Linked DNA regions of Tunturibacter psychrotolerans. The protein of the gene in region 1 interacts with the protein of each later gene in a pairwise test. Links are inferred from orthologs where the notes say so. Each region holds a gene or a part of one and is shown on either strand. Other genes may lie near its edges. The genes, in order: RBB77_RS00035 and lpdA.

What was found.
Region 2: the proteins of RBB77_RS00035 (region 1) and lpdA interact in binary tests that used the Escherichia coli proteins (3 or more experiments, as listed by UniProt). The link is inferred for Tunturibacter psychrotolerans from one-to-one orthologs.

The regions. Positions count from the first base shown.
Region 1 is NZ_CP132942.1:2,057-12,546, reverse strand. The notes cover bases 5,389-8,746. They hold RBB77_RS00035 (ATP-dependent helicase), read right to left. Parts: upstream 8,385-8,746; coding sequence 5,589-8,384; downstream 5,389-5,588. Other genes in these bases: RBB77_RS00030 (hypothetical protein), read left to right, coding at 8,684-8,746; RBB77_RS00040 (hypothetical protein), read right to left, coding at 5,393-5,548. Also shown: RBB77_RS00060 (PAS domain S-box protein), read left to right, coding at 1-1,062; RBB77_RS00055 (hypothetical protein), read left to right, coding at 1,230-2,273; add (adenosine deaminase), read right to left, coding at 2,623-3,663; RBB77_RS00045 (amino acid permease), read right to left, coding at 3,708-5,189; more of RBB77_RS00030, read left to right, coding at 8,747-9,028; RBB77_RS00025 (TIGR00730 family Rossman fold protein), read left to right, coding at 9,138-9,713; RBB77_RS00020 (DUF971 domain-containing protein), read right to left, coding at 9,835-10,290; RBB77_RS00015 (sulfite exporter TauE/SafE family protein), read right to left, coding at 10,334-10,490. UniProt on the Escherichia coli protein: A helicase with DNA-dependent ATPase activity. Unwinds DNA duplexes with 3'-5' polarity. Translocates on single-stranded DNA with 3'-5' polarity. Initiates unwinding more efficiently from a nicked substrate than double-stranded DNA.
Region 2 is NZ_CP132942.1:674,314-684,434, reverse strand. What follows is about bases 2,716-5,704. They hold lpdA (dihydrolipoyl dehydrogenase), read left to right. Parts: upstream 2,716-3,495; coding sequence 3,496-4,914; downstream 4,915-5,704. Other genes in these bases: lipB (lipoyl(octanoyl) transferase LipB), read left to right, coding at 4,976-5,704; hemB (porphobilinogen synthase), read left to right, coding at 2,716-3,390. Outside these bases: RBB77_RS02725 (endonuclease MutS2), read right to left, coding at 1-1,744; RBB77_RS02720 (zinc ribbon domain-containing protein), read left to right, coding at 1,839-2,378; more of hemB, read left to right, coding at 2,401-2,715; more of lipB, read left to right, coding at 5,705-5,716; RBB77_RS02700 (2-oxo acid dehydrogenase subunit E2), read left to right, coding at 5,893-7,515; RBB77_RS02695 (hypothetical protein), read right to left, coding at 7,589-7,888; purK (5-(carboxyamino)imidazole ribonucleotide synthase), read right to left, coding at 7,881-9,068; purE (5-(carboxyamino)imidazole ribonucleotide mutase), read right to left, coding at 9,065-9,541; RBB77_RS02680 (hypothetical protein), read right to left, coding at 9,629-9,889; RBB77_RS02675 (hypothetical protein), read right to left, coding at 9,909-10,121. UniProt on the Escherichia coli protein: Lipoamide dehydrogenase is a component of the glycine cleavage system as well as of the alpha-ketoacid dehydrogenase complexes.

The DNA.
Region 1 (10,490 bases):
GCAGCTCAACGGATAAGCCATACCGGCAGTTTTGGCTGGAACGTTCTCAGCGGGGAGATCGTCTGGTCGGCAGAGACCTTTCGAATCGCCGGTGTGGATCCGAACTTGAAACCGACCCTACAGCTCATCCATGAAAGGATTCATCCGCAAGATCGGGCCACCGTAAAGGAAATCATGGAAACTACGTCGAAACATGGCGCGGATTTGGACTTCGAACACCGATTTGTTTTGCCTGATGGGTCTGTCAAGTTCGTCCATGTGCTGGGAAAACCAGTCCATGACAAAGTCGGCGAGCTTCAGTACATAGGCGCGGCGATGGATATCACGTCTACCAAACTCGCGCTGGAGTCAGTGCAACGGTTGGAAGAAAGACTTGCCCGCGCATCACAGATAGCTACGCTTGGCGAAGTGTCCGCATCGATCGCGCACGAGATCAACCAGCCGTTGACCGCAATCATAGCCAATGCGCACATGTGTTCCGAGGCGCTCTCAGACGAGAGCGTCGACATCGCAAGCGCGCGCGATCTTATTCGGGAGGTCTTGGACTGTGGCTACCACGCAAGCGACGTGGTGCAACGTGTGCGCAACCTTTTCAGAGGTGGGGGCCCAGTAAAAGTACCGCTCGATATCAATGAAGTTGCAAGGGAGGTTCTAAACCTCATTCGCAACGAGGCAACGAAAAGGAGCGTCGGCGTAGAAATCGACCTGGCACCCGAACTGCCAGAGGTCTGGGGCGACCGCGTACAAATACAGCAGGTCCTGGTCAATTTGTGCATTAACGGATTTGACGCGATGGACTCCCTGATCGATGGTCCGCGTGTATTGGCTGTGCGAACAAGGGTTCATGGTGAAGGGGCAATTAGGGTTGAAGTGCAAGACAACGGTGTTGGCCTTTTCGATCACGACAAAATCTTCGACGCGTTTTATACAACCAAAGAACATGGGATGGGCCTGGGTCTACCCATTTGCCGTTCCATCATCGAACTACATAACGGTCGTCTTTGGCCACAGAGCGACGATCGGACCGGAACAACGTTCTGCTTCACGATGCCGGTGCCTTGAGCTCACAATCGTTTCCCAACAACTAGGCGTACACTACCCGGACTGGGGTGATTCAGGCCGCATCAACGCCCTTTCTTTTACCATCACGCGCCCAACGGCAGCATGTGATCTGAATCGGGCATCGCGCCTGACGAGCCCCTTGATCACATCGCTGGAAGGGACGGAATATGCCACTTATCGTCATCGCCGCCAGCACCAGAAGCCAGGATTTCGCTGTCATCGACTTCGAAAAATCGCCTCCTAAAACGACGATGGTGCGCGCATCGGCAGCGGGCAATGTGGTGGATTGTTACGGGAAACTGGCCGCCGTTGGAGATTGGGGCAGCGGGACAGTGACGCTGTTCGACATCTCGGACCCGGAGACTCCCGTGAAGCGCGGATCGGTTAGTACCAGCCTTGCCAGCGTGACCGCAATCTCGATTGACGACGTGCATGTGCTCGCCGCTGGCCGGACCGGAGGCGAGGCGCAGCTCGTACTCATCAGCATCGCCAATCCACAGCAGCCTCAAATCGTTTCGGTCTTCGGCCACACCGGCGTGACGGGCACCGACAGCATTTCGGGAGTCGTGATCCGGGGAAACAACGCTCTTGCCTGCGCGACCTTCGGCTGTCTCGTGATGGACTACGCCGATGCCTCGCACCCGAGCGGTGTCGGATACCCAAGCTCAAGCAGCACAATCGGTCTCGACGGCCAGGTCGTTGGGGATTTCGACGGACTGAATGCGCTGATCACCGCCCCGCCAACGGGCTGGAACGGCACGCAGCCTGTTTATGCTTATTTATTCAGCATCGCCAAAGGAGTTCCGACCCCGCCAGTGCAGCAGAAAGAGGGTGGAAACCTATTGTCCTCCGTTGCCGTCGCGGAGATACCTCAAGGCGGACACTACTTGGCGACTGCCGATCTGTCCTCAGTGACGATCCGGGCCTTTCCCGAGGGCCCAAAGGCATCGGTAAGCTTTTTCGTGCCTGAGGAGGGTGTTTCGAACACGACCGTGGCGCTCAAATTTTTGAACAACCCGGCGGTCGCACCGTTCTTGGCGGTTGCCAACGTGACCGCCGAGCAGGGTTATCTTGTCACCGCGAGTTTCCTCGTTCTTCAGACCGGCGAGCTGACCTCCACCCTGACGATCGCGACCCCTAACCCGGTAGCGAAGGTTGCGCTCGCACCCACCCTGAACCCAACGCTCGGCATCACCGGCTGGATAGCGTAAATGCAGAAGTTGTCTTCATCCTTTGCGCCGCAAATCGCAAAGCGTCCCTGAACTTCGGCCAAAAATCTTGTCAAGCCCCTTAGTCCACAAAACCCGCGCCAATCCAGCAGATTCGCGTGGCGTATCAGTTATGCTCCAACCGCTATAATAGTAAGTACAGTGACAAAGAGCCTCGGCCTAAGCCGAGGTTTTTTTACTTTGAAAGGAACAACGACCCGTAACCCCTTTGCTTGGACGAATTTGGCCGTAACCCCTTTGGAATGACGTTTTTGCACGGCACTGTGCCAGTTAAGTCATTTCATATGAATAATTTAGTCAATTCATATAGGGGGGGCGGGTACTCCTTGGATCAGTGCCCGTATTGCTCTACACGCCGCAACAGATCCAGCTTGCGCTCAGGCGGCAGAAAGCTAGCCTCCACGGCGTTCGCCGCCAGCTCCCGCATCTGCTCCAGTGAAAACTCGAATCGACTCTGCACCAACACGTACTCCTCGAGCAGGTTGCTCCCGAACATCGGAGGATCGTCCGAGTTGATCGTCACCATCAGCCCTGACTCGAAGTAATCCTTCACGGGATGTTCGTCGAAGCTCTTGCAACAGCCAGTCCGAATGTTGCTGGTCACGTTCAGCTCCAGCGGAATCTGTCTCTCCGCCAGCACCTCCAGCAACTCCGCGTCATGCTGAGCAGAAAGAGCATGCCCAACCCGCTCCGCTCCGATGTTGATCGCCGCCCAGATACTCTCCGGCCCGATCGTCTCGCCTGCGTGAGCCGTCAGCCGCAACCCGGCCGCCTTGGCCTCCGCATACGACTCCTTGAAGATATCCGCACTCCCCCGCGCCTCATCCCCACCAATACCGATCCCAACAATGCTCGGATACAGCTTCCGCAACTCGGCGGCCTTCCGAAACACCTTCACGGCTTCCTCCGCCCCGAAGTGCCGCACCGCATCGATAAGCCAGTAGACGGTCGTCCCAAAATCCTTCTCGCCCCGCACCCGGCCGCGCTCCATCGCCTCAGCGTACGGTTCCACCTCCTGGTTCTTCCAGTAGTAGATAATCCCGAACGAGATATACACCTCGGCATGCACCACGCCCTGCGCCGCCAGATCCCGAATCATGTTGTAAGTAATCAGCTCATAGTCGTCCGGCCCCTTCAAACGAGCCGAAACAGCCTTGAACGAGTCCATGAAACCAAGAAAATTCTCATAAATATAGAGCTTCTTGGCTTCTTCAACCGTCAACGGCTCCGCATCATGCCGCTTGCTCAACTCGAGCAAAGTATCCAGCTGAATGGTTCCCTCGAGATGCAAATGCAGCTCGACCTTCGGCAGCTTTCGCAGCCACTCAACGACGTCAATCTCAGCGTCTTGTTTCGTCTGTTTGCGCGCCATCTGTCTATCCTAGACTTGTTACAAACCTCGTTGCGCAGACCCACCTAAACTTTGGGTATGTAAAACTCACTACGCTTTCGGCTGTAGAAGAAGTAGATCAGCAACCCAATTCCAAGCCACACGAAGAACCGCATCCACGTGATGATCGGCAATCCCATCATCAGCAGCACACAGAACGCCACCGAAAGCACCGGAATCACAGGCCCAAACGGAACCCGAAAGCGCCGTTTTCTCTCCGGTTCACGATACCGCAGAATGATCACCCCAATCGAGACCAGAGCAAACGCGAACAACGTCCCGATGTTCGACAGATCCGTCAGCGTCCCGATGTCGAGCAACCCTGCAGGAACTCCGACCACGATTCCAGCCACCCAAGTCGCAACCGCTGGAGTCCGGAACCGCGAATGCACCTTCCCGAAGACCGCAGGCAGCAGCCGGTCACGCGACATGGCGAACCATACTCTCGACTGCCCCAGCTGAAACACCAGGATCGACGAGATCATCCCCATCATCGCGCCGAGCAGCACAGCCAGCCTCACCCAATGCAGACTATGTCCTCCCGGCTCGAGCGACAGCTTCTTCAGCGCATTCACCACCGGAGCAGCATCATCCACCATGCTCTGCCAAGGCACCAGCCCGGTCAGAATCGTCGCCACACCTATATACAGGATCGTGCAGATGACCAGCGTCGCGATGATCCCGATCGGGACATCCTTCTGGGGACACCTGCACTCCTCCGCCGCGGTCGATACCGAATCGAACCCGATGTAGGTGAAGAAGATGATCGAACCACCTGTCAGAACGCCCGACCAGCCGTTCGGCGAGTAAGGATGATAGAGCGTCGGCTTGATGAAGTGCGCGCCAGCGAAGATGAACAGCAAAATCGCGGCGAGTTTCAGCAGCACCATGATGTTATTGGTCCTGGCGGACTCGCGAATTCCGCGCACCAATACCACAGTAAGAAGCATGACAACCAGAAACGCTGGCCAGTCGAAGCCGAAGTGCCAACCAGGCGGATACAAATCGTGTCCCTGTAGGTCCTGCAGACCACCTGGCAGAAAGGCAGGCGATATCCAGCGCAGCGCCGGATGGAATCCAAACCAGTCCAGCAGATCCACCATATGCGCGGCAAATCCGACGGACACCGCCATGTTACTGCCCGCATATTCCAGGATCAGATCCCACCCGATGATCCAGGCAACAAGCTCTCCCAAGGTCGCATAGGTATACGTGTAAGCTGATCCCGCGATCGGGATCATCGACGCCAACTCCGCGTAGCAGAGTCCAGTTAGACCGCAGACGATCGCAACCAGCACCAGCGAGATCGCGAGCGCAGGTCCCGCGCCAGGGCGTCCCGCCAGCGCTGAGTGGTGAATCAGATAGTCCAACACCGGGGCTCGTAGAATCGACGTGGTGTCGAACTTCTCACCCGCAATCGCGGTCCCTACTACTGTAAAAATGCCTGACCCAATCACCGCACCGATACCCAGTGCAGTTAATGAGACCGGACCAAGCGTCTTCTTCAACGCGTGCTCCGGCCTCTCCGATTCAGAGATCAGTTTGTCGATCGACTTGGTTGCGAAGATTTGCCTGGCCAGCGCGCTCGCTCCTGCTTACGAATGAGTTGGTGCGGGGCGTTTCCGACTACACAATGCGATTTCAGAAGTATTGATCTTCCGGGCGGAGCCGACGCGGGAACAGCAGCCCAGCGACTCCGACAAGAAATCAGCTACCGCTTGCTCTGACCACGAGCTGCCTTCTTGACCTTCTGCTTGTTCTCGCCCCGGGCGCCGGTGCGCGGACCTTTCGCCGGTGCGGCTTTGCGTGCTGCGCGCTTTACCTTCTTGCGCTCCTGTGTGTCGGTGATGCTCTTCGTATTTGCCATGTATCTTCGCCAATCTTTCTTAAAATGCGATTTTCAAACTCTAGAGGCGCTCCAGCTGGGCAAACTTCTCCACAAGCTTCTTTACGCCGTGCTGTTGAAATTGTACTGTAATCTTCGCGTCATCCCCATCGCCTTCGCGACGAAACACAGTTCCTTCACCATATTTGGGATGCCTGACTCGCGAACCCTGCCTCAATCCAGTCTTCCCGGTCTGCTCTTGGACCTCCAACTTCGGACGCGAGACCTTCTGTCCCCGTGCAGCGAAGAAGCTGGCAATGTTGTCCATCGACTGTCCTGGTGCCGCGGTCTTGGAACCATATCCAGCGCGATTGTTCACTCCAGGAAGCCCAGACGGCCGCGTCTGGACTCGGTCACCGCTTTGGTCCTCATCTTCATAACTGTAATGCCGCGCGTTCTCTTCGCCGCTAGGACGGCCGAACCTGTTCGCCTTGGGATAGGGAGTCGCGTATGCCCCGCCGTAAGCTGAACCATAATCGGATCCCGAAAACTGTGGCCGTGCAGGTGGACTTCCTAAATCCTCCACAAGTCGGCTTGGGACCTCTTCCAAAAACCGCGAAGCAATGCTCGATTCCGGCATATCGCTTCCGTATCGTCGTCGATATCTTGCGCGTGTCATGATCAGCGTATCCATCGCCCTTGTCATTCCGACATAGCAGAGGCGGCGTTCTTCTTCGAGTCCAGTAGGATCACTCAGCGTTCGAGAGTGTGGAAATAGCCCCTCTTCCATACCAGATAAAAAAACGAGTGGAAACTCTAGACCCTTAGCTGCGTGTAAAGTCATGAGCGTTACCTTGGCCTCTTCGCTGTAACTGTCTGCATCGCTGACCAGCGCTGCGTGGTCCAAAAACTCATGCAGTGTTTCGCCGCGCTCCTGTGCATCCTGCGCCGCGTTTGCAAGTTCCTTCAAGTTCTCGATTCGCGAGAAGGACTCGGGGGTAGCCTCTTCTTCGAGCGCTCGAATGTATCCACTTCGATCGTTCAGGAATTTGATGAGTTCCGGCAGCGTGGCTGCATCCCCCGGTCTGCGAAACGCTGGCTTCTCGTCTTCCATTTTGATCTCCGCAGCCCTCTCATTCGTTATATCTGCGGATCTTTTGAGGACCACTGGAGCAAACGGATTGAAATTAGCTGAATCGATTCCATGGGCAGCATCCGAGTCGGAAGAGTTTTCCGCTGCGATCGTCGAGATCTCTTCGCTCGGGCCAAAGTCGAACCCAAAGTTGAAGCTTGTATCGAAAGAAGCATTTGAAGTCGCGTCCTCGGGTTCTGGTTCTGAGTTAGCCTCCCCAAAACCAAAAGAAACATCTGCTTCGGCATCTCCCTCTGTTTCGGAGAGCAGGGAGGTGCTGTCGTACGGAGCGAGATCGCCAGCAAGCTTCTCTGCAAACCCGGTTCCCAACATTGCCCTTGCATCCTCAATCAGCCGTCTGAAACTACCCAACGCCTGCAATGCTCGCGGAGGTAATAGCTTGTCTTCCAAGGCGCGCCCCATCGCATTCCAAGTGCTCATACTGCTCGACAGGGCCATTCGCTCCAACGTCTCCATCGTCGTTTTGCCGATTCCGCGCGGCGGAGAGTTCACCACTCTTCCCAGTGCCACTGAGTCGTGCACATTCTGCACCAGTTTCAGGTAGCTCAGAATGTCTTTCACCTCAGCGCGATCATAAAAACTGAATCCGCCCACCATGTGGTACTGAATTTGATAGCGACGCAACGCCTCTTCAACGAGGCGCGACTGAGAGTTCGTTCGGTACAGCACTGCACATCTCGGCAGATCCGCCTGTCCACCAGCTTCCCTTAGATAGCGCTGGATTCGATCAGCAATAAACAGCGCTTCATTTTCGCCATCAGGAGCTTCGTAGTAGCCGATCAGGCTGCCTCCCTCTCGGGTGGTGAACAGATTTTTACCTTTGCGCTGCGTATTCTGCGCTACGACTGCGCCCGCGCCTTCCAGGATGATCTGTGTTGAACGATAGTTCTGCTCGAGCCGGATTGTCTTTGTGTCGGGAAAGTCCTTCTCAAACTCCAGTATGTTTTTGATGTCTGCGCCGCGCCAGCTGTAGATCGACTGATCCTCGTCGCCTACAACGCAGACGTTTGCGTCAGGACCGGCCAACAGCTTCATCAGCTCATATTGAGGCCGGTTCGTATCTTGATACTCGTCGATCAAAAGATATTTGTAGCGTCGGTTGTATCTTTCTCTGGTCTCTCCGGATGACTTCAGCAGGCGAACAGTCTCCAGAAGTAGATCGTCGAAGTCCAAGGCATTCGCTTTAAAAAGCTCCTTCCTATAGATCTCGAAGATATGGGCGATCTTCTCTTCCATAGGGTTGGTGCTCGCAAGAAAATACTCTTGCGGGTCAATCATGTGGTTCTTCGCCCAAGAGATTCGTCCAAGCGCCACTCTCGGCTTCAGAGATTTGTCATCAATTGCGAGACGCTTTAGCGCCTGTTTCACCACGGCCTGCTGATCCGTCTCATCGTAGATCGCGAAGGTTTTGGTCAGACCAACGCCTCCCGTACGGAGCGCTTCTATGTCTCGTCGCAACACTCGAACACAGAAGCTGTGAAACGTGGCTAGCACCGGTTTCGTAAGACTACTGTGGCCCAGAATCTTATCCACCCGTTCTGCCATCTCTTTGGCAGCCTTATTCGTGAAGGTCACAGCCAGAATCGCATCAGCCGGCACGCCACGTTCCTGAATGAGGTAAGCGATGCGATGCGTAATAACACGCGTCTTACCAGATCCCGCTCCTGCCAGCAAAAGCACAGGTCCATCCACTGACCGGATTCCCTCTTGCTGCTGAGGATTCATATTTTCTAAAAGTCGACTCAACTGCACACACTCCAATATCTATTTTAAGCTCTTCCGGATCAGTCTCTCTGTGCGCGCAAGAAAGCGATCCAACCCCCGCGCTTTTATTGTTCACTTACGAACAGCATGTCCAATCATGGACAGGAAGCGAACTGATATAAGACTGAAACGTTAATTCGAAGGTCAAATCGATTTTTTGGGGAACTAGATTCGTCCAGCTTGCGTAACTCAATTCACGACGGGCTCCCTGATCCATGGCAGAGAACTTCAGTCGAATCCTTGAAGTAACGGAGCGTAGTATGAAACGTCACAACCTTTTGACCGTCGCAGTCGTCGCTACCTCTCTCCTCGCAGTACCGGCTATATACGCTGCTCCTGCAAGCATCTCATCTCCTGTTCATGCGATGTTTGGGAAGACGAAGACCAGTACTGTTAAACTTAACCTTCGCAATGACACCGCTACTTCTTTGCAGATCCTAGTCGGTGATAAGCCTATGACGCTGGAGCCCGGCAAACTGGTAAACCTCGAGGTCCCAGTTGGAACACGCATTGTCGCCAATAGTGCAACGCCAAACCACGCGGTAGGATCCCTCATTGAAGAAGTGATTAAGGATCACAGCGGCGCCACGATCGCAATCCGCTAAGATGGCCTACGATATTGACCCCGAGGGCCGGCCGCGCTCACATCAAGCTCCGGTCGGCCAACGGCTCCAATGGGGATTCAGATTGCCACACGCTTGATATCCTCATTGTATGATTCGCAACGTCGCAGTCTTCTGTGCGTCCTCCAATGGGCTTCATTCTGACTATCGAACCGCCGCCGAGAATCTGGGTCACGCTCTCGCCATCCGCAATATCGGCGTGATTTATGGAGGCGCCAATGTTGGTCTAATGCAGGCCGTCGCCCAGGCGGCCTTAATAGCTGACGGCAGAGTGATAGGCGTCATTCCTGAGGTTCTGGTAGATCTCGAAGTGGCACATCACGGCATCACCGAACTTCACGTCACGAGCACCATGCACACGCGCAAGGCACTTATCGGAGAAAAAGCCGACGCGTTCATCGCATTGCCGGGAGGCTTCGGCACATTCGAGGAACTCTTCGAAGTCCTCGCTTGGCACACCCTCAAGCTACACGCGAAGCCCATTCTCTTGCTGAATACGCATGGTTTCTACGACAAGCTTCTCGCTTTCCTTGACCACTGCGTAGAAGAAGGAATGCTCAAGCCGAAGAACCGCGAGCTCCTTCTCGTCGCAGATACAGTTGATGAGGCGCTTGCAATGTTGAACTTGGACGACCGACGAGCTTCTGCGGCAGGATCGCACAATTGATAGAGTATGACGCCAGCCAAACCTCGTAATGCAATCCGATTTGGTTGTATGGGGCGCACTGTTACTTAGGTCTGCAACTGCTCTATCTGCGTTGGACATCTCATGCACCGTCTGCCAATTCTTACTTCGTCACGCAGATGTCGCAACGACACACCCGCCGGAGATACTCCCAGGAGTAGATTCCACTTTCGTGTCCATCGTTCCACTTGAACCGTAGCGCGTACTTGCCTACCGGCGTCACCTCCAACGGTTTCACTGGGGCCTGATACATCTTCAGCAAAGTCTGGTCTTGTGCCCTCGCTTCTCCCGGTAGCCTGCCCGCTTTCTCTCGATCCTCGTGGCATGTAGCGCAAGGACACGCATTTCGCAACCACACGAAGTTCCACACGCTTTTGTGCCCGTCATGCCACTCGATCTCGACGCCAGTTCCCTCGGTCTTCTTTACCCGTACCTTCTTCGGAGTTACAGAGCTTGTCGGCATCTCTTCGTGCTCCGCGTCTTCGCGGCGCGCCTGCTCCGCGGTGACAATACGAATTCCCTCATGACTCATAGCGCGTTCTCCCTCTGCGGTTCCCATATCGTCACTACATCTCCAGACACCTTCACCCTTATAACGTTCATCAGCCATTTCTCCAGAAGAAATAAGCAGCCATCACGCATCCGGTAATCACAACGATGGTGCGTAGCACGTTTGAATTCATCCGCCGGGCATATTGTGCTCCAACATATCCGCCAACGCCGGCGAATATCATTGAGATTAGGCAGTAATGCCAGATT
Region 2 (10,121 bases), 670 kb from region 1 along the record:
CGACTCGGGCTCTCTCGCGGGATAGTTCGCGTTCACGCTGTTGCATGGTCTCGCGCTCAGCTGCCGCTGCTGTGAGCTGGTCGTGGAGCTGATCAAGAAAGGCACCGATGTCTGCGGTCTGCGTGGTCATCTGCGCGCGAGCGGCCGCGATGATGTCGGCGCCCAGACCGAGGCGGGCCGCGATGTTGAGACCAGCAGAGGCCCCTGGCACGCCGAGGCGTAATTCGTAGGTGGGGGTAAGGGTCTGTTGGTCAAAACCCACGGCTGCGTTGAGGACTCCGGGGTGGTTGGCCGCGTAGACCTTGAGCGAGGTGAGGTGAGTGGTGATGCAGCACCAGGCATTGAGCTTGAGGAAGTGAGTTGCGATGGCTACGGCCAGAGCTGCGCCTTCTTCGGGGTCGGTGGCGGAGCCTAGCTCGTCTAGCAGCACTAGCGAATCCGATGTCGCTTCACGGGAGATGCGATCGAGATTGACGACGTGAGCGGAGAAGCTGGAAAGATTGCGCTCGATGGATTGGGCGTCGCCGATGTCGGCGTAGATGTTTTCAAAGAGAGGGAGCTTAGCCTCTTCGGCAGGGACAGGGACGCCAGCCTGAGCCATCAGCGAGAGCAAGCCTAACGTTTTAAGAGAGACAGTTTTGCCGCCGGTATTGGGGCCGCTGATGATGAGTTGCTTGGCTTCGGGTGGCAGAATGATGGTGAGGGGGACTGGTCTGATTGGTTCGGTCCCATCGGCTAGCGCTGCTGCGCGCATACGCAGTTCCAGCAGAGGATGGCGAGCTGCCGTGAGGGAGAGTTCCTGCGCAAAGATAGGGCGGGAGCAATTGAGAGTTTCGGCAAAACGTGCACGGGCGCTGTGAGATTCGACTTCGGCAAGAATGCGGGCGCCGAGATGGATCGAGGCGGAGTTCTGACCGAGGGCGTGGGTCATGGCGACGAGGATGCGGTGTATCTCTGATTGCTCTTCGTCGAGAAGGCGAACGAGTTCGTTATTCTGCTCGATGGTCTCGAGGGGCTCGACGAATACGGTCTGCCCGGAAGACGACGAGCCGTGAATGACGCCCGGGACCTTGCGTTTGAATTCTGACTTCACTGGGATGACGAAACGGTCGCCGCGAATGGTGATGAGATCTTCCTGAGTGCTACCACCTTCGCTAAGGCTTTGCAGGGATCGGCGGAGGCTTGCCTCGATGGCTCGATGCTGGCGCTCCATGGCGCGGCGGATGCGGTTCAGTTCCGGCGAGGCATCGTCGTTGAGGCTGCCGTCCGGCTCGATCTTTCCGCGCAGAAGGCGGAGTAGCGGGGCGAGATCGTAGTCGAGCAGGGGCGCGGAGAGTGCGGCGATACCTGGCCATTCGTACCGCGTGCCGTTAGGCGGAGGGTCGATGAGATTGCGCCACGCAGCGACGCGTTCTACCACCGCGAGAAGGTCGCGGATCTCGGTTGATTCGAGGGCAGCGCCTTCGATGCGGGCCTTCTCGAGCAAGGTAGTTGGATCGAAAAGTCCTTGGAACTCGAAACTCCCGCCGCGGGCGAGCATAGTGCGCATCTCGGCTGTGCGCTGTTGTTGCAGGTCGATCCAGGCAAGGTCGGCGCAGGGTTCGAGGGCGAGAACCCAGGCGCGGCCCAGAGCGGAGAACGTGCGGTTCGCGATGTACTCGCGAAGACGCGGCCACTCCAAGGCTGCGGCGCTCGCTTCGCGGAGCGGGGACGGGATGATCGGTAATAGTTCTGCAGAGGTCACTCCTTTTATCGTACCCTTGCGGGGAACCGCCAGCAGAACGCCTGCGTAGCAACAAGAGAGCAGGGCCGGCGCCTTGCGATGTTGGAGGTGTGAGATGGTATGTCAGGCTTGTGGAGCCTCAGTAGTAGATGGCGTTTATTTTTGTTCGAAGTGCGGGGCGCAGGTTATTGCTGCTCAACCGACTTATGCCGCATATCCGCAGCCGCCGGTACCCGTTCTTGTGCCGCGAGTCCAGCGGCATCTGCAGACGCTCGGGGTGCTGTGGTGTGCTTTTGGGGCGTACAGGTTTATAAGTGGCCTGATGGGCATGTTTTTCCTGCATGCCTTCGCTGGGCGCGGATTTGGAGGCTACGACTGGCCGTTCAACCACTCCCATGGTATTTTTGGACAGCCGTGGATGGCCTCGTTGCTGCCCGTCATTGCTGTTTACACGGTGGTGATGGCAGGCCTCGCGCTGTTGGTTGGCTATAGCCTTTTGACGCGTCGACCATGGGGCCGGACGCTCGCGATAGTAGTCGGAATCCTCAGTCTGCTGAAGCCGTTCTTTGGCACTGCGTTGGGAATCTATACGCTTTGGGTGCTGGCTCCGGGAGCTTCGGGCTTGGAGTACGACGCGATCGCAGACCGAACCTGAGGGCTGGACGTAAACTGGAAGCATGAACTTTCCTGCAACGCGTCTGCGCCGTCTGCGCCGAACCGAGGCGATGCGATCTCTGGTTCGCGAGACCCACCTCCACCCCGGTGCGCTGATTTACCCGCTATTTATCTGTCCCGGCGAAGGGATACGCAAAGAGATCGGCTCGATGCCCGGTGTCTTCAATCTATCGATTGACGAAGCGATTAAAGAGGCAGAGGCCTGTGCGGCGCTCGGGTTGGGAGGGTTGCTACTGTTTGGCTTGCCAGCGCAGAAAGACGATAACGCGACCGGGGCGTGGGCCGAAGACGGGATCGTGCAGCAGGCGCTGCGAACAATCAAGCAAAATAAAACGCTCGATTCTCTAGTGGCAATCGCTGACGTTTGTTTGTGCGAGTACACCTCGCATGGACACTGCGGCGTCGTTGCGCGGGATGGCGATCACTATGAGATTCAGAATGATTCGAGCGTCGTGCTGATTGCGAAGACAGCTGCATCGTTAGCTCAAGCGGGTGCGGACATTGTGGCGCCTTCGGACATGATGGACGGGCGCGTGGAAGCGATTCGAGGTGCTCTCGACGCAGGCGGCCACGAACAGATTCCGGTGATGAGCTACGCATCAAAGTTTGCATCGGCATTCTACGGACCATTCCGCGAGGCGGCAGACTCGGCCCCGCAGTTCGGAGATCGTCGCAGCTACCAGATGGACGGTGCGAACCTGCGTGAGGCAATGCGGGAGATCGATCAGGACATGGCAGAGGGCGCGGATATGTTGTTGATGAAGCCCGCGATGCCATATCTTGATGTGATTCGGGCGGCGCGCGAGCGATACGACCTCCCGATGGGGGCGTACCAGGTGTCAGGAGAGTACTCGATGCTGCACGCCGCTTTTCAACGTGGATGGCTGGAGCCTGAGCGGACGATGATGGAATCGCTCTTGTCGATCCGGCGAGCGGGAGCCGATTTCATCGTGACGTACTTCGCGAAGGAAGCAGCGAAGGTGCTAAGTTAGCTGATTGTTTGACGAGTTTCCCGATGCTCGCCACGCGGAATCCAAAAAGCTCTGGGCGAATCGAATAAGATGGTGTGTGTTGGTTCCATACTACGGAGTGTTCCCTTGGCAGATACGATTTATGACTTAGTGGTGCTCGGCGGCGGACCCGCCGGATATACCTGCGCAATCCGCGCCTCACAATATGGCCTCAAGGCGGCGCTGATCGATGCGAACGACCGTTTAGGCGGAACCTGCCTGCTCTGGGGCTGCATTCCCACCAAATCGATGCTGTTTTCTGCCGAACTGTGGGATCACCTGAAGCACGCCGACCGCTACGGCATCGATGTAACACCGCCGAAGCTGAACTGGAAGGGCGTCTTGGCGCGCAAGGACGACGTGATCACGCGGCACACCAAGGGTCTCGACTTTCTGATGAAGAAGAATAAGATCAACGCCATCAAGGGTTACGGTCGCCTGACCGGTCCAGCGAAGGACGGCGTCCACACCATCGAAGTGAAGACCGCCGACGGCAAGGCCGAGACCATCAAAGCCAAAAAAGTTGTTCTGGCAACGGGCTCCGATGCCCGTATGTTGCCTGGATACAAGGCAGACACTACGATTTTGACGAACTACGAAATTCTCAAGATCGACGAAGCGCCGAAATCGCTGGTTGTCGTGGGATCCGGCGCAGTCGGAGTTGAGTTCGCGTCGATCTTCAAGAGCTTCGGAGCGGAAGTAACGATCCTTGAAGCTCTGCCGCGCATGGTTCCCGCTGAGGACGAGGACATCAGTAAGGAGCTGCTGCGCCTTTTCAAGAAACGTGAAATTGACGTGCACCTATCAGCAAAGGTCGACAAGTTTGAAAAGAATAAGGACGGTGTGTTGGTTCACTTTACGAAGGCTGACGGAACGAGTGAGACCAAACAAGCTGAGAAAGTACTCGTAGCCGTCGGGCGCGCGCCGCGAACCTACGATGTCGGCCTCGACAAGGTGAAGATCACTCCGGATCGCGGTTTTATCGTTACCAATGAATGGATGGAGACGACCGAGCCAGGCATCTACGCGATCGGCGATATCGTTGCGGGCCTTCCTCAGTTAGCGCACGTCGGCAGCATGGCAGGTCTTGTGGTTGCGGCGCGAATCGCCGGTAAGTACGCCAAGGCCGTGAATCGCGCTCATATTCCTGGTTGCACCTATTGCGACCCTCAAATTGCCAGCGTTGGCCTCACCGAGGCGCAGGCGAAAGAGAAGGGTTACCAAGTGAAAATCGGAAAGTTCCCGTTCGTCGGCAACTCGAAGGCGACGATCCTCGATGCTCACGATGGCTTCGTCAAAGTCGTCTCCGACGCAAAGCATGGGGAGATTCTCGGCGTTCACATCATTGGCACTACCGCAACCGAGATCATCGCCGAAGCCGTTACTGCAATTCAGCTCGAGGCGACCATCGAAGAGATGATGTTCACTATCCACGCACATCCGACGGTCGCCGAGGCCCTCCTTGACGGCTTCTCGAGCGTCGAAGGGATGGCGGTCAACGTTTAGCCTTTGAATTCTCGGGGATTGCAGCCGGGCCTCTGGCTCGGCTGTTTTCTTAGACTTGGCAATACGGCGAAGCAGCATGCATATCAATCTTCTTAATCTCGGCCGCACGCCCTACCGCGAAGCAATGGTCATCCAGCAACACGTCATCGACGCGCGAAAGCAGAATCTGATCGGTGACACGCTTTTGATGGTGGAGCATCCACCCGTCCTGACCCTGGGTCGCAACGCACACCGCTCCAACGTCCTTGCTAGCGACGAAATCCTCACGATGCGCGGAGTCGATCTCCACGAGGTTAATCGTGGCGGCGATGTCACGTATCACGGCCCTGGGCAACTGGTCGGATATCCGATCATAGACCTCCGTGGCGACTTGCCTAGCAAAAAGGGGCCCCATCTTGGCCCGGTTGACTACGTTCGTCTGCTCGAAGAGGCCTTAATCCGCACGTGCGGCGACTTCGGAGTAATGACTCAGCGAATCTGCAAGCTTACAGGCGTCTGGACAATGGCCGGTGGCAGCATCCCCGAGAAAAAGATCGCAGCGATAGGTGTCCACGTGTCTCAGGGCGTGACCTCTCACGGCTTCGCGCTCAACGTAACTACAGACCTGAGAGATTTCGACTGGATTATCCCCTGCGGTATCGCCGATCGACCAGTAACGAGCCTTGAACTTGAAGCCGATTCAGACCGCGAACCAACTATGGAGTCTGCTTCTAATTCCACCGCTCGTAACTTTGGCCGAGTCTTCGAGCGGCAGATGCTATGGTGCGAATCAGTCGACCAGCTACTCACCACCCATGTGTGAAATGACAAAAATGGCGCTGCTATCGTTGTTCGCTAACCGCACCAAGCGGCCAGCCATCGCTCTGCCGCCGTATAATCCCACTTGCGTATGCCCGATCGCGGACCGGGCCGATGTAATACGGTTCGAACCGTACGCACCTCTACACCGCACCTGAAAACAGGGGAGAAGAGAAATTCATGCCGACTGACGTAGTTATGCCCCAGATGGGCGAATCCATCACCGAAGGCACCATCACAAAATGGCTCAAGAAGCCGGGCGACGCCATTCAGCGCGATGAGCCCCTTTTCGAAATCTCGACCGACAAGGTCGACGCGGAGATTCCTTCACCCGCCGCCGGTACTCTCAAGGAGATCAAAATCTCCGAAGGCACCACGGTCCAGATCAACACAGTCGTCTGCAGCATCGACGAAGCAGGCTCGTCGTCGGCATCTGCGGCTTCGCCTGCAAAAGCTGAGACCGCCGCCGCCCCAGCAGCCAACACTGTCACCACCGCCGATGCCGCGCCCGCAGTCCAGGGAAATGCGCCCCCGGCGGCAGGTCCGGGCACCGAAGTCCTGATGCCCCAAATGGGCGAGTCCATCACCGAAGGCACAATTACGAAGTGGCTCAAGAAGGTTGGCGACACCGTCCAGCGCGATGAGCCCATCTTCGAAATCTCAACCGACAAAGTCGACGCGGAGATCCCCTCCCCAGTCGCCGGTACCCTCTCGGAGATTAAAGTTCCGGAAGGTGCCACCGTTACGATCAATACGGTCGTCGCGGTTATCGGCGGCGCGGCCGGAAAGACAGCCGCTCCAGCTTCATCGACCCCTGCACCGACCGCAACAGCGCCTGCTCCTGTCACCGCCGCATCTTCCGCTTCGACTGCAGCTGGCGAACGCGTCCGCTCGTCTCCGCTTGTTCGTAAGATCGCAAAAGACAACAACGTCGATCTCTCTCAGGTCCCTGGTACCGGAGCATCTGGCCGCATCACCAAGACCGACATCGTGAGCCATCTCGAACAGGGTCCAAAGCCTGTCGCCGCGGCATCTGTAGCTGCGCCGGCCTCCGCACCTGCCCCAGCTGCTGCAAAGCCCGCCGCCCCTCAGCCCCAACCAGGCGAGCTCGTTCCGATGACCAAGATGCGCTCCATCATCGCGCAGCGTATGGTCGAATCCAAGCGCACCAGCCCCCATGTCCATACCGTCTTTAAGGTCGACATGACTCGCATCGTGAAACTCCGCGAGAAGGAGAAGTCAAAGTACGAGCAGCGCAACGGCGTCAAGCTCACGTACATGCCCTTCATCACTCGCGCAGCGATCGTTGCATTGCGCAAGCATCCCGTCGTCAATGGTTCAATCGAAGGCGAAGCGATCCGCTACAACAAGAACATCAACATCGGAATCGCCGTAGCGCTCGATTGGGGCCTCATTGTTCCTGTCCTCAAGCAGACCGAAGAGAAAAACTTCCTGGGCATCGCGCGTGGCATCGTCGACGTCGCAGACCGAGCCCGCAACAAGAAGCTGGCACCAGATGAAATCTCCGGTGGAACCTTCACATTGACCAACTCCGGCATCTTCGGCGAGCAGTTCGGAACCCCCATTATCAATCAGCCACAGAGTGCGATCCTTGGCATCGGCGGCCTCAACAAGGAAGCCGAAGTCATCACCGATAAGGACGGCAACGACTCGATTGCGATTCGTTCCATCCAGCGCTTCACTCTCGGCTTCGACCACCGCATCGTCGACGGAGCAGACGCCGGCAAGTTCATGTCCGACTTCAAGGCCTACCTCGAGAACTGGTCCGAAGACATCGGCTAGGCATTTGAAAGGTCTCAGAAAAGGCAGACTCTAGGGAGTCTGCCTTTGTATTTTGTGGAACATCGACCAATGATTAGGACAATGTGAATTCAAAAAGCTTGTCTTTTTTGGAGAGGATGTGGTCACGAACAAGACTGCATAGCTCCACAACGCTGTAGTCCCAATACTCTTTGGTTGATACGTCGAGGCCATCGTCAAAACGTGACCGAATCGTGTCTCCCACGGGCATATCGAAAACGTCGCATCCTAGAATGCGTATATCTTTCTGTTCACAGTCCTTCAAAAATTCCAACGCAACGTCCGTCGGGAAGAGAAACATCTCTCTCCATACAACGGCTCTCGATCGATAAGGCTCGATGATTTCTTTAGCCATCTTGGAGAGCCGCCAGCGCCCGCTGCACTAATGCGACAGCCTCATCCGCAGTCGCACCCACAGCCGACAGATGTCCCATCTTCCGTCCTTTGCGCGGCTTATGCTTCTCATACAAATGCAGTCTCACACCGGGCACAGCAAGCGCCGCGTCAAACCTGGGCTCGACAGCCTGTCCATCCTTCAACCACAAATCGCCCAAGAGATTCGCAATCGCCGCTGGCTGCACCACATCCACATCCCCTAAGGGCAGATCACAAACGGCTCGCACCAGTTGCTCGAACTGACCCGTCACGCAGGCCCGCACGCTCGCATGGTAGCTGTTGTGAGGCCGCGGTGCGAGCTCATTGACCAGCAGTCTCCCGTCGATCGTACAAAACATCTCGACTGCCAACACTCCCTCCAACTGAAATGTGTCAGCAATCGCCTCAGCAATCTCCCGCGCCTGCACTTCCATCTCCGAAGACAGCGGAGCCGGAATCACGCTCCATGCGAGAATCTGTTCTTCGTGATGGTTCAGCGCTGCAGGATAAACCTTCACTTCTCCATTTGGAGCACGAGCGACCAATACGGAGATCTCTTTCTCCAGGTCGACGGCCTTCTCTGCCACGCCGGCCCGCTCGCCCAGCGCCTCCCAGGCCATCCTAATTTCATCCTCAAGAGAAGCTCCAGCATTGAAACCTACCTTACCCTGACCGCGTCCGTCGTATCCGCCAGTCGCGCTCTTGCAAAAACACCTGCCCCCAAGCGCTGCCACAGCATCCCGCAACTCATCGAGCGACCGCACCGCCCGATACTCCCCCACCGGAAATCCATTTCGTCGCAGCCAGTCTTTTTGCTCGATCCGATCCTGAATCACCGCCAGCATGGCACCGCCCGGCCGCACCGGCGCATAGCTCGCAGCCGCCTCCATACTCGCAGGAGAGATCTGTTCGATCTCTAGTGTCACCACATCACAACCACGAGCAAGATTCGCCGCTTCCCGCGAATCATCCCACCCAGCCTCAATGCATCCGTCCACCACAAACCGAGCCGGGCAAGCCGGATCCGGATCGAGCACCAGAATCCGATACCCCATGCCGCGGGCGGCCATCGCCGTCATCCGGCCCAGCTGTCCTCCACCAAAGATCCCAATCGTCGCACCCGGCAAAATCGGCTTCGCACTCGAAGAATCAGAGCTCACTCGCCAACTCCTTCTTCCCCAACCACCTGCGCAAGAACTTCATCCCGTCGCGCAGCGCGCCAAGCCACCAATCTCTTCTGCAACCCAGCATCCGTAGTAGCCAGCATCGCGATAGCCAACAGTCCTGCGTTCGCAGCGCCAGAAGCCCCAATCGCAAGCGTTCCCACAGGAATTCCCTTTGGCATCTGCACAATGCTCAACAGCGAATCCATCCCCTGCAACGCTGTCGCCGGTATCGGAACACCCAACACAGGCACCACGGTCTTCGCTGCGATCATCCCCGGCAGATGTGCCGCACCCCCAGCCCCCGCGATGATCACCCTGAGCCCGCGTTCCACCGCAGAGTCCGCATACTCAAAAAGAAGATCCGGCGTCCGATGAGCCGACACCACCCGCACCTCGTGCGCGATGCCAAACTCCTTCAGCACCTCCACGGCACCTCGCATCACCGCATAGTCATTGCGGCTTCCCATCACAACTCCAACTAAAACACTGCTCTGCGACTCGGCGTCCATGGCCCGATTATACGGTTTCCCATGCACGCCGCGCCCGCAGCAACACTACGAACGGTTCGCCCACAGACTCGCGTTCAGGCACATCACCACACCGTCAATCGTCATACCCAGCCCCTGAGTGAACTTGTCCGAATCGGCGATATGCTTCATCGTCACAGCATCGGTGATATTGATCGCCGCCCCGACGATCTCCACCGCCGCCTTCTTCTTTTGCTCACCCGTCTCCGCTCCGAACAAAGCCTCCGTTCCTTGAATGACGCCCGGAAGCAACGCAATCGATCGTAAAAACAGCTTCAAAAAGTTCATGCTTTCTCCGTAATCCCACCTATCGCCGAAAATAATCAATCGCCAGATGGAACACGGCCAACACCGCGCCACCAGCACCCAGAAGTCCCTTCATCCGTTGCACACTTCGCTCATGCTGCTCCACGCGATCCTCCAGTTGAGTTAATCGCCCCGGCTGCCCGATCCCTAGCACCTGCTTCATTTGGCTCTTCAGCACACTCAAATCCGCTAATACCTGCCCTTCGAACTCTGT